Regions from separate parts of the Brevibacillus sp. FSL K6-0770 genome, predicted to be linked through region 2. Evidence: riboswitches for the same ligand, from Rfam matches in the RefSeq annotation. Region 2 holds a riboswitch; each other region holds the start of a gene.
What was found. A riboswitch is a leader RNA that binds a small molecule or an ion and turns the genes downstream of it on or off. The one in region 2 is predicted to bind S-adenosylmethionine.
Positions count from the first base shown of each region.

Region 1 (4,103 bases), 3.2 Mb from region 2:
CTTCCGAGATCGGAATCATCTTCACGTCATTTTGCATGCGATGCTCTTCCAGCTTCGCCTTGACCAAGCCCAGGGTCAGACGACCACCGTATATCGGCACGTTAATTTGTTTGAAAATATAAGGAATCGCTCCGATGTGATCCTCATGTCCGTGCGTTAACAAAAGTGCTTTAATCTTGTGCTGGTTGTCCACCAAATAGGAAATATCGGGGATGACCAGATCGATACCGAACATTTCATTTTCGGGGAACTTCACCCCGCAGTCAATGATGATAATTTCATCCTCATACTCGACGCAATACATATTTTTTCCGATCTCGCCGAGGCCGCCCATTGCGAAAATCTTAACGTCGCTCAAACTCTTTCCTCCTAACTTCATCGTGCATGATTTTGGGAACCCGAACCAAGCATGCCATTCTTATTGTAACACAACGCGAGGCGTTCGTTTCATCCTGTCTTGTTAATTCCACACATTCATCTTCGGTCAATATTAGAAAACTGATACGCGGTATCTCCAACTCGAGCAAAAGCTGGGCATCAAGCGACTGCTCCGGCCGCAAGCCCCCTTTTGCACGTGTAAGGATTTTCTACGAATGACCGCTTCAAAAAGACTTCAGACTACATGGCAAGCCCGTTTTCCAACACGAAAAAGGAGAGCCTCCGCCATGCATTCTTCCATGAACATGTTCCTCACGCGCAGCTTTCTCGCTACACTGGCCGCAAGTTTGCTGCTGTTCTTTTTCCAGTATGCCCCAGCAAATGCCCAGCCGCCATATGCCAAATGGGGCAGATTGGCGATGCAGGAAACGATGCAAAAATATCCGCACGCGCAAATCGTAGACTATTTGCATGTCGGGCGCATAGCAAAAACGCCCACCACGTCAGAGGAGACGTTCAAGCTCTTGCTCCAGCAGGGCAATCGCAGGTGGGCGCTTCTTGTGCATATTGAATTTGAAAACCAAACGGAACGAGTCGTGAACATCACGTACGAAGAAACCGTCTGAGTCTAGTCAGCGAGCTGTTCCATTTCTTTCATCATTTGCTCCATGTCCATGTCCGCCGCCATGCCGTAAGCACGGCGCATGTTGCCGTCACCGTCGACGAGGAACATGCGTGCGGTGTGGGCAAAAGAACCGTCAGGCTGCTTCAGTACCGCGATCCCGAAGTCTTTCGTTACTTTTTCCACCGCCTGGGCATCTCCGCGCAAAAACTTCCAGCCGCTTTGATCAGCCTTGAACTTCGCTGCATACTGCTGCAAAACCTCAGCCGTATCAAAGTCGGGGTCGAAGGTGATCGAGACAAACTCAACCTTGTTGCCGAACAGCTTTTTCTCCTTCAACTGATCCTGAAGCTTGGACATGTTGTACGTCGTTGCCGGGCAAATATCAGGGCAATTGGTAAACATGAACTCGACAAGGCGCACCTTGCCTTTGCCTTGCGAGAACGTATAGGAAGTTCCGTCACTGTTGTCCAACGAAAAGTCCGCGATCGGCTTCATCACCGGAATCGGATCTTTTGCCAAGTATTTGTAGCCGAACACACCTACAATCGCAAGGATAATCAAGCCTGCCAGCACCGTAAACCAATGGCGCTGCAACGCTGACCCTTGTTGCTGTGCTCCTTCACTCACGATTTCCTGCCTCCCCTGCACATCTCATGCGCCATCCCGCTTTGCTTGCAGCGGCGAGCAGCGCACATTTTCTCTGTCTTTCTAGACTTCTTTTTCCCCAGGCCATGCCAGCATTCCGCCTACCATATTGGCAGCGTCAAAGCCAAGCTCACACAAATATTCAGTTGCCCGGTGGCTGCGTGCGCCGCTTCGGCACACCATGATGACCGGAATGTCTTTGTCCAGCTCGTCGGTGCGATGCGGCAAAAAGCCGAGCGGAATCAGCTTGGCCTCTTTGATATGGCCTTCGTTCCACTCCTCCACCTCGCGTACATCAATCACCTGAAGCTGTTCTTTTGCCGCGAGCTTTTCCAGCAGCTCTTGTGGTGTAATTTCCTTCACGCCATGGCTCATCGCGTTTTTTCCTCCTATATGTACAATCGTTTAGTCGTTTTCTGCCATTTCCATCATATCATAGGCCCCAGGCGTTTTCTAACGGCGGGAGCTGCGAAAGCGCCGAGATATAGGGGCAATTTTGTGACAGCAAGGCTCGGTTGCTTGCAAGTTCAAAGAATTTACAAAAATGACCATAAAATTATAAAATTACAAGTAAAAAACCATGTCTGCCAGTTCATGAAAAAGAACGCTGATAATTGATGAAGCTTAGCGTGAGGGGGAGTTATTTCTATGATGTATGTCCTTGGAATTTTGGCTGTTTGCACTCTGGCTGCGGTCCTCTTGTATGCCAAAAAAGGAAAACAATCTCGTAAGGCAACTCATTTGGTTTCAGATGAAGGAAACCCTCATACAAACCATGTAAACAGAGCTTACCAGACAGGCTCTCTGGATCTTATGGGCAACAGCATGAACGGGTAAATCTTTAAAATCCACAAAATCCACCCCGATAACTTAATCATTTGATGTTGACAGCGAAGTATGGTTTTTCATACAATTATGACAACAACTGAAAGCTACATTTTCATCAAGAGCGGTGGAGGGACAGGCCCTATGAAACCCGGCAACCAGCAAGCGAGTCTTGCGCGGTGCTAATTCCTGCAGAATCCATAGATTCTGAGAGATGAACGCACACCCGTGCATAGCCGGAGCCTTCTTCTACTCAGGAGAACGCTCCGTTTTTTTATTTCCTTACCCCCATATAAAAAGGAGAGATGATCATGTCTGACCAACAACAATGGAAACCGGAAACGCTCGCCGTACACGGCGGACAGGAGGTAGACCCGGTAACAGGCTCGCGCGCGGTTCCGATCTACCAAACGACTTCCTACGTCTTCCGTGACACGGAGCATGCTGCCAACCTGTTTGCTTTGAAAGAGTTTGGCAACATCTACACGCGCATCATGAATCCGACCCAAGACGCATTTGAAAAGCGCGTCGCTCTGCTCGAAGGCGGCGTAGGTGCGCTGGCAACCTCTTCCGGTCAGGCAGCCATCACCTTCTCGATTTTGAATATTGCGCAAGCGGGCGACGAGATTGTCGCATCCAGCAGCTTGTATGGCGGGACGTACAACCTTTTTGCCCATACGCTGCCACGCCTGGGCATCAAAGTACACTTTGTGGATCAGTCCAATCCGGACAACTTCCGCGCGTTCATCAACGATAATACCAAGGCGCTCTTTTGCGAGACGATCGGCAACCCTCGCATCGACGTGGCCGACTTGCAGGCAATTGCGGACATCGCGCACGAAAACGGCGTGCCGCTGATTGTCGACAATACATTCGCTTCGCCAATCCTGACCCGTCCGTTCGAGCACGGAGCTGACATCGTCGTTCACTCCACGACCAAATTCATCGGCGGACACGGCACGGCGATTGGCGGCATTATCGTAGATTCCGGCAAATTCGACTGGAACAACGGCAAATTCCCTGGTCTGACGACGCCAGACCCAAGCTATCACGGAGTCGTTTATACAGAAGCAGTCGGCCCGCTCGCCTACATCATCAAAGCGCGCGTGCAACTGCAACGCGATATCGGCGCTGCCGTAGCTCCTATCAACTCTTTCCTGTTCCTGCAAGGTCTGGAGACACTCCACCTGCGCATGGAGCGCCACAGCCAAAACGCACTCGCGGTAGCGAAATTCCTCGCCGAGCATCCGGCAGTGGAATGGGTCAGCTACCCAGGTCTTGAAGGCGACGCCAACTACGCACTCGCGCAAAAATATTTGCCAAAAGGCGCTGGCGCCATCCTCACCTTCGGCATCCGCGGCGGCGTGCAAGCAGGCAAAACATTGATCGAATCCGTAAAGCTCTTCTCTCATTTGGCAAACGTAGGCGACTCCAAGTCGCTCGTTATCCATCCGGCGAGCACGACGCACCAGCAAATGAACGAAGCGGAGCAATTAACGGCAGGAGTAACTCCCGGATTGATCCGTCTGTCTGTCGGAACAGAGGCGATCGAAGACATCATCGGCGATTTGAAGCAAGCTTTGGAAGCAGCTGTTGCCGTGAGCAAGGTATAGGTTTTCCTACAACACCA
Region 1 covers NZ_JBBOBQ010000001.1:485,661-489,763, reverse strand. The annotation lists gene rnjA (ribonuclease J1) at 1-379, opposite strand, end outside; gene NST23_RS02655 (YqzG/YhdC family protein) at 666-1,004, shown strand; gene NST23_RS02650 (SCO family protein) at 1,007-1,630, opposite strand; gene NST23_RS02645 (rhodanese-like domain-containing protein) at 1,712-2,023, opposite strand; SAM riboswitch class I at 2,586-2,694, shown strand; gene NST23_RS02640 (homocysteine synthase) at 2,785-4,086, shown strand.
Region 1: another riboswitch for S-adenosylmethionine. It lies ahead of NST23_RS02640 (homocysteine synthase); the one in region 2 lies ahead of NST23_RS17245 (homoserine dehydrogenase).

Region 2 (4,103 bases):
AACCGCTTGCAGCTCCGTCGCGCCATTTGGATGCGGAGCGATGATGCCGCGCTGTGTCAAATCGGCTTTGCGCTCCTCGTCTGTCTCGCTCCATTCAATCAGAAACGGCATTTGTCTCGCACTGTGCGGGTCTTCGGCAAACAGCATGCGCCACTGCAAAATCTTCCCGTCGTCTCGCGTGCGGCTGCCCGCTACCGGCCCTGTCACTTTGAGACCAAGTGACTGAAATCGCTCTACCCACGCGTCCATTTGCCGAGTGCGCAGGGCAATTTGCCCAAGTCCCTCACCGCGATTCGCCTCCCAGACCAGTTGCCGGATGAGCGGATTGTCGGATTGCTTGGCGACAGCTGCCTCCTCCACCGCCAAAAACTCCACATAAGATAGTCCCAAGTAGCTGAGACTGTTCCATGTTCCCCAATGGGTATGACGTCCGCCCGCGACAGCGTGAAAGCCTGCTTCCTGAAAAAGCCGGGCAGCCTCTCCAGGGGGACGGTGCACGAAATGAACCAGATGATCGAAGGAAAGCTGCATCTTTTTTCGCCCCTTTTCGTATTAGCTCTATAATAACAAATTCACCCATTTTTCGTTACCGTTGAAAGGAGCATAATGAATCAGACGCAGCAAAACCTAAAGCACATCCGGCGAAAACAACGACAAAAGAAGGGGCAAAGGATGGCGAAGCAAACGCTCTTGTTCAGTCTGCTCGTCATCCTTTGCTCAGGGATTTACTTCGCTTTCGACAAGCTGGGAAGCCATTCCGCCTCCCCTGAACACGATTCCGCACCACCTCCGGCTGTTGCCCACGAGCCGACTGTCCGGCTGACCTTCGTCGGAGATGTGATGATGTCCGGAAATGTGGAAAAAACGTTGCTCGAAAAAGGCTACGACTACCCGTTCACGCACGTCCGTTCCCTGTTTTTGCAGGATGACTTTACCATAGCCAATCTGGAGACGCCACTTACCACAAAAGGCACGCCTGCCGACAACAAACAATACGTTTACAAGTCCTCTCCTTTGGCTGCGCCTGCGATGAAAGCAGCAGGGATCGATGCGGTCAACCTGGCAAACAACCATTCGATGGATCAGGGCGTGGCCGGATTGCTCGACACGTTTGACGCGCTTGCCAAAAACGGGATCGCTTACCTCGGCGGCGGCAAAGACTCTGTGGAAGCCTTCACTCCCGTCGTGGTGGAGCGAAACGGCATCAAGCTCGCCTTGCTCGGATTCAGCCGGGTCATTCCCGAAGTCAGCTGGTTCGCCACGGAGAAACAGCCTGGACTGGCTGGCTCCTATGATTCCGCCAAAGCCGTCCAAGCGATTCAACAAGCAAAGGCACACGCTGATCTCGTCGTCGTGATCGCCCATTGGGGCAAGGAACGGGAAGACTTTCCCGTCGATCACCAAAAAGAATTGGCCAAAGCTTACATTGACGCAGGAGCAGACTTGATCGTCGGTGGTCATCCTCACGTCCTGCAAGGCTTTGAACGCTACAACGGCAAGTGGATTGCCTACAGTTTGGGCAATTTCATTTTCACCCGCTCGACGGAGCCAAAAACGTGGCAGACGATGGTACTGCAAGCAAGCTGCACAAAAGACGCTTCCTGTGAACTGACGATGCTCCCGTTCCATGCCGAGCTGGGACGAGCGGTACCGATGAATGACACGGATGGGGCAGCGCTTCTGCAACGAATCGAATCACTGTCGGAAAACGTTCAGATTGAAGCCGATGGTCACGTACAGGCACGCTCATGATAAATGAGGCGTGCCCGTTGCCTTTTTTGGCGAAACTTTTCCATATTGCTTTCGTAGACCATAGTAGAACCACTTTTTCCAGCGAAAAGGAGGCGGCACATATGACCGGATTGATTATCACCGTATCGGCGATCGGCCTTATTATACTCTGCAGTTATTTCATGACCAAATGGGAAAAAGTCGTCTTCCCCGGCAATCAGAAAAACGGGCCTTCAGATACCGATCAACAGCTCTCGGATAAAAAAAGCAAGTAGAAAGGATCAGCGCTGATCTAGACAGACTGCGAGCTATGCCGATTCGATCAGCGGGAAGCAGCGCACGGAAAGTCCGAAGTCACTTTTCAGCACTTGCTCATGCTCTGCGCGAATACCTGTAACGATCAAGCCCGCGCGCAGCACACCGCCCAAGTCGAATTGCACCTTCAATTTCGTCACGTTCACGCCAGCCTCCCGCAAGAAATGCAGCACGCGATCAGGTGTGGCGGCGATACACGAGCCTTCCAAATAACACAGCACCCGTTCGTCTTGCCCTTGCTCCAACTGAGCCGCGGCATTTTTTTCTGTCCAAACAGGATGCGGCGTAAATGGCTGGGTCAACAAGTAAGCCAAATCTTCAACGACAGCGCTTGCGGTCGGCAGTTCGCCTGCACCCCGGCCCGTAAACAACAGGTCGCCCACGATGTTCCCGGAGAGCTGCACCGCATTGAACGCATCCTGGATTTGCGCCAACGGATGGGCAATGGGCAGCACAGTCGGCTGAACCGAGAGGCGGATGCCTTGCTCGGCTTTTTGTGCCTGGGCAATCAGCTTGATCCGGTAACCCAGCTCGCTTGCGATCCGGATGTGTCCGGCAGACAAATCGGCGATTCCTTTACGCACGACATCCGCAAGCGGCAACGACTCCCCGTACACAAGCTGCGCGAGAATGTACAATTTGTACATGGCATCGAAACCTTCCACATCCGAACGCGGATCAGCTTCCGCATAGCCCAGCTCCTGCGCCTGCTTCAGCACTTCCTGATAAGAGAGCTGTTCCGCCTCCATTTTCGTCAAGATGAAGTTCGTCGTCCCGTTGAGAATACCGCGAACTCCTTGGATGTCATTTGTGCGCAAAAACTGCCGCAGCACACTCAAAATCGGAATCCCGCCAGCTACGCTCGCTTCATAAGCCAGATGCACCTGATGCTGGTTAGCCAGATCGACAAGCTCAGGGCCGCGTTTGGCGAGCAGCTCTTTGTTCGCCGTTACCACATGGCAGCCTTTTTCAATCAGGGCACGCACGTAATCATACGTAGGCTCGACACCGCCCATTACCTCCACGACAATGTCCACATCGCTTTTTAGCACATCCTCAAAATCGGTAGTCAAAAGCGCAGGATCAACCTGAACCGCCCGTTCTTTTTCCGAATCGCGAACCAATGCTTTGACAATCTCGATCCGTTTGCCCAACCGCTGCGCCAGCTTCTCCTGTTGCGAGCGAATCGTTTTGATGACGCCGCCCCCTACTGTTCCCAATCCCAGCAATCCTACTTTGATTACACCTGCGCTCATTATTACCACCTCATGTCATGTTTTGGAAAAATAAGAAAAACCTTCTTGCTAAGAAGAAGGTTTGGCATCAAGGTCCTTCTCCTTATCTCCCAGAACGATTTTCGTCCTGCAGGAATTGGCACCTTGTCACAAACTGCGTAACGGTTGCCGGGCTTCATCGGGCCAGTCCCTCCACCTCTCTAGATAAAGAAAACTATGAATTTTTGTTCTTTGCTAGATGTCAGTTCTCTCTTGTCTTTGAAATTGGGCAAATGTTTGCCTCGTTCCCACTTTTTCATACATCAAAAAACCTTCTCCGCTAAGAAGAAGGTTCGTCTTGACTGCTACGAGGCACCCGCTTCTTATCTATCGAGACGAAACGTCCCGCAGGAATTGGCACCTTGTCGCAAAAGCAACGGTTGCCGGGCTTCATCGGGCCAGACCCTCCACCTCTCTGGATAAGAACTATGATTTGCTATTGAGCCTATTCTAAGAAATTCCAATGCATTCGTCAACACAATTCTTTTTGTTTGCTGACAAGACTCGCAAGCAGGAAGACAGAACGGCAACCCCCTCAGCAAAGCAGCCGTTTCCACGCGCAAACACACTTTCCACTTCTGCCATGTTGCAGCAAGCGCACGTAACGATTCCTGCTTCGCTTTCCTCTGGCACTTCTTTTTCTTCAACATAGCCGCACCATGGACATATGAAAAGCTGAACCACGCCACTCCCTCCTTTTTCACGGCGACAATCTGGCAACGATATCCTTAAAAAGGCTCCGGTTCGCAAGCTTGCGATCCCTCACATTCGTACAAGATCTAG
Region 2 covers NZ_JBBOBQ010000001.1:3,669,297-3,673,399, forward strand. The annotation lists gene NST23_RS17230 (VOC family protein) at 1-531, opposite strand, end outside; gene NST23_RS17235 (CapA family protein) at 607-1,752, shown strand; gene NST23_RS17240 (hypothetical protein) at 1,854-2,006, shown strand; gene NST23_RS17245 (homoserine dehydrogenase) at 2,040-3,302, opposite strand; SAM riboswitch class I at 3,382-3,492, opposite strand; SAM riboswitch class I at 3,641-3,746, opposite strand.

Region 3 (4,103 bases), 120 kb from region 2:
TTCGCAGAGGCCACCCGATCTCCGGCTTCGCAGAGGAATTGGCCGACATCGTCGGACGGATCATTCCGCAACTGCCGCGAGATGTCAGAAAGCGCGAAGAAACACCGGCGCAGGAAAATCAGCAACAACAGATCAACAACGATGGGCGTACCCCGCAAGGAAAAATCAACGTAAATCGCACTGGCACTCCATAAGAAAAAGAGGCATAGCCCCCGGTTCGTTACACCCGGGAGTATGCCTCTTTTTTGCTTGGAATCGCGGATGGCAAAGGCGGCAGTGCTTCCAAAGCCTGTTTCAAGTCTGCCAGCAAATCGTCCGCGTCTTCCAGACCTGCGGACAACCGGATCAAACCGTCTGTAATGCCGCGTGCTTGCCGCTCCTCTGCCGGCATAGCCGCATGCGACATCATGACCGGATACGAGAGAATCGTCTCCACCGCGCCAAGACTGACCGCTACAATCGGCAGCTTTACGCGGTCAAACAACGCTTTTGCCCGCTCGCGGCTCCCGACGTCAAAAGACAATACGGCGCCGTGGCCGCTCGCCTGTTTTTGCTGAACGAGATGTCCCGGATGCTCAGCCAAGCCTGTATAGTAGACGCGGCTCACTTCGGGGTGGCAAGAAAGCCATTCCGCCAAAACTCCGGCAGACTTCGTGCTGACATCCAGACGCGCTTTGAGCGTCTTCAGCCCTCTCATGACCAGCCAGCAATCCTGAACGCCGAGAACGGCTCCCATGCCGTTTTGGATGAGGTACAGCTGTTCGCCGAGCGCTTCATCGCGGGTTACCGCCAGACCTGCAACAACGTCGCTGTGGCCGCCGATAAACTTGGTTGCACTGTGGATGACGATATCCGCCCCCAGCTCCAATGGCCGCTGATAGTACGGCGTCAGGAACGTATTGTCCACGATGACGAGCAGGTCATGCTCTTTCGCAATGGCGGAAACGGCAGCGATATCGGTCACTTTCAACGTCGGATTGGACGGAGTTTCCAGATAGACCCCTCTGGTAGCCGGAGTGATCGCCGCGCGCACCGCTTCCGTCTGTGTCGCATCCACAAACGTGACAGAGATTCCCATTCTCGACAGCACTCTCGTCAGAAAACGGAAAGTGCCGCCGTACACATCTTCCGCGACCACGATATGATCGCCCGCCGAAAAGAGCATGAACACACTGGAAATGGCCGCCATGCCGGAAGAAAAGGCGAACCCGCGCGCTCCGCCTTCGAGTGCGGCGATCGCTTCTTCCAGCGCATGTCTCGTCGGGTTCCCCGAGCGGGCGTAATCGTATGTGCCCGGCTGATCGATATCAAACTGATGAAAAGTGGAAGCCTGGTAAATCGGAACCGACGACGCACCTGTAAACGGATCGATGCCTGTGGAGCCATGCAAAACTTTTGTCGCGAAATTCATCGAACAGCCCCCCCAACGACGAGACTTGCATCCAGCGCTTGAAACAAATCAGCGATCAAATCATCCGGATGTTCAATCCCCACCGAAAGCCTCAGCAATCGATCGCACACGCCGACATACGCCCGCACTTCCTCGGGGATGTCTGCGTGAGTCTGTGTCGCCGGGTACGTACACAACGACTCTACCCCGCCAAGACTTTCCGCAAAGGAGACGACGCGCAAATTTTGCAGAAACAAGCCCACCTGCTCCTGGGAGCGTACCCGGAACGAAACCATGCCGCTGTATCCGCTCGCCTGGCTCGCCTGAATCTCATGCCCGGGATGCTCTTCCAGTCCGGGGTAAAACACTTCGGCAACGGCTGGATGTTCTTTCAGCTTTTTCGCTACCGCGAGCGCATTCGACTGGTGTCTGTCCATGCGCAGCGCCAACGTTTTCATGCCGCGCACCAGAAGCCAGCTATCCTGCGGCCCCAGCACCGCGCCGATCGAATTGTGCAAAAACCGGATTTTTTCCGACAACTCCTCGCCCTTTGTAACGATCAACCCTGCCAGCACATCGTTGTGTCCGCCCAAATACTTCGTTGCGCTGTGCAAAATCACATCAGCCCCAAGCTCTAGCGGGCGTTGACAATACGGAGTCATGAACGTGTTGTCTACAATCGTCAGAAGCCCGTGTTGCTTGGCCAAGCTGGTTATTTCACGAATATTTGTAATCTGCATGAGCGGATTGGTCGGCGTCTCGACGAAAATCGCTTTCGTCTCTGCGCGCAGCGCCTTTTTCACCGCTTCCAGATCGCGCAAATCTACGTAAGTAAAAGCAAGCCCGTAACGGGAAAGCACTTGTTCAAACAAGCGATACGTCCCGCCGTACAAATCGAGCGATACGATGAGGTGATCGCCTTGGGAAAACAACCCCATTACCGTATGGACTGCCGCCATCCCGGACGCGCAGGCAAAGCCGGCATCGCCTCCCTCTGCCTCAGCGATTGTCTCTTCCAAAACAGAACGGGTAGGATTCGCCGTCCGCGTATAGTCAAAACCTGTGCTCTGTCCCAGCGCCGGATGGCGATAAGCGGTAGCGTAGTAGACGGGGAAGCTCACCGCACCCATTTTCTCATCTTTGCCTACGCCTGCCTGAATCAATTTTGTTTCCAGTCTCATACCGTAATTCTCTCCCTCCAATGATGTCGAGGGGCATGAAAAAAGCCCCCTTTCCTCTGAAAGAAGGCTTTGTTTACGTCGCCGTAAGCAAGACCTTCTCATCTTTCAGAGTTAAAAAACTCTGCAGGAATTAGCACCATTATCTCCCCGTATGAACGAACATACAGGTGATTGGTTGCCGGGCATCATCGGGCCAGTCCCTCCGCCTCTCTGGATAAGAAGTTTGCTATTCAATTTGAATGACCTAATACTAAAGGATAGCGCTGTTTCTTGTCAACAAGATTTTCCACAAGAGTGTGACAACCGCGCCTACGCTTTTTTCAAGGCGTCCATGACCTGATTGTCCAGCTTCGCTGCGGCATTTTTGTCGTATGTCTTTTCGTACTGAGGCTCTACGGATATGCGCGAACCGTAAAACATCACGTCTCTGACAGAGTCAATCGCAATCTCCGCCATCGCAAGCTTCAGGGGAACCCCTTCCAGCCGTTCTGCCTTCAGCTCGGCGCGCCCGTTGATCGCAAAAGAAGAGCCTGCCCCGATCAAATGCAGCACGACCTGCGGTTCTTTGGCGATATTGGCGAGAATGCGGGAGCGGCTGTCTACAGCAAAACGGATGAGTCCGCTGTTCACAGCAAAAGTCCAGGACAAGGAACTGACGGATGGCGCACCTGTCTCGTGATCGACTGTGGCCAACGTCACAAAGCGCTCTTTTTGCAGGAGCGCGAACAGTTCTTCCGATAAGGTTTGGGATACGGTTTCAGCCATTCGGATGCCTCCTCGTATACTTTTGTACGTCTATTGTACCCCTCCCGCAAGCCGGAGGCAAACCTTTCCTCCCCGCCTTGATTCTGGTCGGCTTTTTCCCTAAACTGGTAGAAAACAATGCTTCCAGGAACAAGGAGGTTGAAACAAGTGGCTCCTACGCCTACAGATCGGCTCATGCACAAAATAGATCAAGTCCTCCACGAGCTTCAGGAAGTGCGGAAAATGAACGAGCGCATGGATAAGATCGCCATGTTTTTGGAGGATATCCGGCTTGCTGATGTCATCCAAAATTACACAGCCCCGCGCAAGCTGCTCTGGATCAATTTCCTCGCAGGTCTTGCCCGGGGTCTTGGTTTGACGATTGGGACTGCTATCGTTCTCGCACTGCTCGGTTCGCTACTGACACAATTTCTCTCGATCCCGATCCTCGGCGACTACATCCGCGAACTGGTCGATTACGTCCAGACTTACAAACAGCCGTAACAGCAGCTACTTGTCTTTCTTTTTGTCACGATCGTCGTCATCTTCGTCACGATCGCGGTCATCGTCGTCCCGATCGTCATCGTCCCATTTGCCATCGTGTTTCTTCCAGAAGCCGTACGCTTTGCCATTCGGATGCTTGTGCTTCTTCTCATCCTCATCATGCTTAGGCGGCGCGACGATGACCTTCGTGCTCAGGACGATGTCTGCTTGCTTGACCAGCTTGTCTTTTACATACAGTTCAAGCTGAATCGCTTTGGCCGTGTACGAGCGATCTTTGTACGTCA
Region 3 covers NZ_JBBOBQ010000001.1:3,789,701-3,793,803, forward strand. The annotation lists gene NST23_RS17800 (YhcN/YlaJ family sporulation lipoprotein) at 1-194, shown strand, start outside; gene NST23_RS17805 (trans-sulfuration enzyme family protein) at 221-1,411, opposite strand; gene NST23_RS17810 (aminotransferase class I/II-fold pyridoxal phosphate-dependent enzyme) at 1,408-2,571, opposite strand; SAM riboswitch class I at 2,667-2,792, opposite strand; gene NST23_RS17815 (pyridoxamine 5'-phosphate oxidase family protein) at 2,881-3,336, opposite strand; gene NST23_RS17820 (DUF5665 domain-containing protein) at 3,511-3,819, shown strand; gene NST23_RS17825 (hypothetical protein) at 3,826-4,103, opposite strand, start outside.
Region 3: another riboswitch for S-adenosylmethionine. It lies ahead of NST23_RS17810 (aminotransferase class I/II-fold pyridoxal phosphate-dependent enzyme); the one in region 2 lies ahead of NST23_RS17245 (homoserine dehydrogenase).

Region 4 (4,103 bases), 1.5 Mb from region 2:
CCGACCGTGAGGCGATTGTCAGAAGTGCTCTTGCCCATGTGTTTTCGCCATGGGACAAGGAGCTGTATCGCCTCACGGTCAATTTGCCAGTTTCCAACGAAATGGCCATCCGTATTTTGCAAAGGGCAGGTTTTGACGTGATGGCCAAGCAAGTATTCATGACCAGGTCGCTCGTTTAAGCCCAGATCACTCGACTGACGGCTAGGGTTGCGCGTGATACGGAAACGTGATCGTGAATTTGGTTCCGACTTTTGGCTTGCTGGACACGCTTACCGACCCGCCGAACGCGTGGATGACGTGATAGGAGTACGTAAGCCCGAGACCGGTTCCGCTTGTTTTCGTCGAGAAATAAATGGACCCGAGGCGTTTGATCTGGCCTTCGTCCATCCCGATGCCGTTGTCTTTGATGATCAGCATGGCGTTGCTTTTCTCAATGAACAGCGAGAGGGACACTTTGCCGTTGACCGTCTGCTCACAAGCTTCGATCGCATTTTTGATGAAGTTGACCAAGACTTGTTTGAACTCGTCGGGATTGGCCAGAATCGTGACAGGCTTTTCATAAGCTTGCAGCTCCAGCTCGACATTGTGCATATTGGCAAAAGGCAGCATGACTTCCCGCACGACGTAAAGCTGGTCGCATACGTTGATTAGCTCGGTGCGCTCCTTGAGCGGCTTGGACAAAGCGAGATACTCGGTCAGGATCGCTTCCGTCCGCTGGATTTCGTCCATGCTGATGCGGATGTACTGATCGGTTTTCGTAATATTTTCAGGATTTTCCTGGATCAGGCGCAAAAATCCTTTGACCGCTGTGAGCGGATTTCTCACCTCGTGAGCAAGCGATGCGGCGACATGGCTCATCGTTTCGATTTTTTCATTTTGGGCGTGTCGAATAAACAGTTCTTTGTCGGATACGCACTTGCTAAATAGCGACAACAAAAGCCAAATTCCGACAAAGTTTTGAACGGGGATCACGAACAAGTAGTAGGCAGGATGATGGGATACATAGGTGGGAAAGTATAGATAGGTCAACCCCAAAGCTACCAGGGAAAAGAGCGCGCCCGTCAAAAAAATATACAGTGTTTTCCGATAACTGGCTTTGTAACGCCGATACATCAGGAGGGAGATGGCAAAGGTGACAACCAGGGCAAGCAGCGCGAGCCAGATGCCTTCACCACCCAAATAATAGCGGTATAGCGCGGACTCGATCAGTAAGACCAGCGCGATCCGCACTCCCCCATAGACTAGGGCAAAAAATACGATGATGTGCCTGATATCGAAAATCACGCCTTCCGAGACGCTGGTCGCGAAGGTCATGGCCAGAAACATGCAAATCGAGCTGGTCACAAGAATGAAAGCGCGGCTGTAATTGCGCATTCGGTCGCGGTAATAAATATTGAACAGGACAAATGGCGTCAGAGCAAAAAACATCTGCAAAATTACTTCTTTTAGTAGAATCATCGGACATCCCCATCGCAAATTTGCATGGCTGCTTCAATCTACGATATTTCGACAAGAGCCTACACGATTCCTCCAAAATTTGGACGCAGCGGCGGAATAAATTTAAAGGAGAAAAGTTTTAAAAACCTAGTTGACAGATGGGTAAAACACGGATTATAGTCTCTATATACTAATACAAAGGTTTCGAAAATAATAACTACTCTTATCCAGAGAAGGCTGAGGGAATGGCCCTATGACGCCCGGCAACCTAGCTGGCAAGATCAATGTCTTGCGAGCCAAGGTGCTAACTCCAACAGGTAGCGATACCTGACAGATAAGAGGCGCGAATCTTGTCGATCAAGCCTCTTTCATCTGTTGAAAGAGGCTTTTCCTTTTGGAAAGGGAAGGTCGTCGCCTCCTCAGCTTGCAGCACAACAAGGAACAAAGAAAAAGGGGGATTTTTCGATGAAAAAGAAACTGGGCCTTATCACATCACTCGTACTGGCAGTATCGGTGGCCTTGACCGCGTGCGGCGGCGGAGCCGATACGAAAAACACGGCGGCAAACGGCGCTTCCGGCGAAAAAGCGAAGCGGATTGCCCTGATCATGCGCCAAAATGTAGGAACGTTTTCGGCTCAATACATTAACGGTGTGAAGCAGGAAGTCGAGAAAAACGGCGGAGAGCTGACAGTATTCAACGCAGATACGGATTTGTCGAAAATGGCGTCGAATCTTGACGCTGCGGTCAACCAAAACTTTGACGGCATCCTGATTGACCACGGTACAGCGGAAGCGTTGCAACAAGGTACGCAAAAAGCTGTCGACAAAAAAATCCCGGTCGTTCTGTTCGACACAGACATCAAGCTGCCTGGCGTGCCGATTGTCGAGCAAGACGACAACAAGCTGGCAGAGCTGAGCCTGGAAAAGCTGGCGGCAGATTCCGGCGGCAAAGGCAACATCGTGAAAATTTGGGTGGCAGGCTTTGCTCCGATGGAAAAACGTCAGGTGACTTATGAAGCGTTCCTGAAAAAATATCCGGATATCAAGGAAGTCGCCGCTTTCGGTTCCGCGACAAACAACACAGCGCTGGATACCCAAGCACAGATGGAAGCCATCCTGAAAAAATATCCGAACAAAGGCGACATCACGGCTGTATGGGCATCTTGGGATGAATTTGCCAAAGGGGCAACCCGTGCGATCTTGCAAGCAGGCCGCACAGAAATCAAAGTATACGGCATCGACCTGAGTGATGAAGACCTGCAACTGATCCAGGAAGCAAATTCGCCATGGGCAGCGACTGCAGCCGTAGATCCATCGAACATCGGACGCACTCACGCAGCGGCTATTTTCCAAAAAATCAAAGGCGAGCAAGTGCCAGACAGCGTGAAGCTGAATCCGGTGTTGGTGAAACAAGAAGATTTGCCTAAGGACAAAAAAGTGACAATGGGCGACTTGTCCCAGTACGTGAAAGAGTGGGGCAAGTAAGCATATAAAGCTGGTTGATTTGGCTATTCCCGTTGATCAGTCAACGGGAATCTTGCTTATTTAAGGGGGTGCGAAAAGTGTCCAGCTTGCAGATGAAAGGGATTGTGAAGCAGTTCTCCGGCGTTCCTGCGCTGCGTTCGGTCGATTTTGAGGTCAAGGCTGGCGAGGTTCATGCGCTTTTAGGGGCGAATGGAGCGGGGAAAAGTACCTTGATGAAAATTTTGACGGGCGCGTATCAGTCTGACGGGGGGAGCATCACGATTGACGGCAAAGAGGTGTCGATCCAATCGCCCCAGGATGCGAAAGCTTTAGGCATCCAGTGCGTGTACCAGGAAGTGGATACGGCGCTGATCCCGTACTTGAGCGTGACGGAAAACATTTTGCTCGATCAGATTGTCTCGGCAGGCCGCAAAGGATTCATGAACTGGCCGAGCTTGCACAAGGAAGCGGAAAGCATTTTGCAGAGCTTCGGCTTTTCCATCCCTGTGCGCATGCTCGTCGAGGAATGTACGCTGTCCGAAAAGCAACTGATCCTGATTGCCCGCGCGACCGTGCAAAAAGCGAAGTACGTCATTTTTGACGAACCGACAGCTCCGTTGAGCACGAAGGAGAGCGAGCGGCTGTTTCTCATCATTGACCAGTTGAAAAAAGCGGGTGTCGGGATCATCTACATTTCCCATCGCCTGCCGGAAATTTTTGAGATATGCGACCGAATCACGATCATGCGGGACGGTCAACTGATCGTGACGAGCGAGACGTCCCACACGACGATGGATGAGGTCATCGGCAACATGCTGGGCAAAAGCTTCGAGGAAGAGTTCCCGAAAGTCGAAGTGCCTGTAGGCGGGGTGCTTCTGGAAGCTGCGGGAGTGGCTGGCGGCAAGGTTCGCCGCGCCGATTTGAGCGTTCGCGAAGGCGAGATTGTCGGGATTGTCGGGCTGGTTGGAGCCGGGAAGACGGAACTGGCGAGACTTTTGTTCGGAGCGGATACCGCCGAGGCGGGACAAGTCAGGCTGAGCGGCAAAGAGGTGCGGCTGCGGTCGCCGAAGGACGCTGTTGATGCGGGAATCGTCCTCGTACCGGAAGAACGGCGCAAAGAAGGCATTTTTGTCGAGGAATCTGTCCAGAACAACTTGTCTGTCTCCGCTTTGGAGAAGTGGTCGCGGCTCGGATTTGTCCGC
Region 4 covers NZ_JBBOBQ010000001.1:5,204,443-5,208,545, reverse strand. The annotation lists gene NST23_RS24750 (GNAT family N-acetyltransferase) at 1-179, shown strand, start outside; gene NST23_RS24745 (ATP-binding protein) at 202-1,458, opposite strand; SAM riboswitch class I at 1,658-1,778, shown strand; gene NST23_RS24740 (sugar ABC transporter substrate-binding protein) at 1,903-2,922, shown strand; gene NST23_RS24735 (sugar ABC transporter ATP-binding protein) at 3,000-4,103, shown strand, end outside.
Region 4: another riboswitch for S-adenosylmethionine. It lies ahead of NST23_RS24740 (sugar ABC transporter substrate-binding protein); the one in region 2 lies ahead of NST23_RS17245 (homoserine dehydrogenase).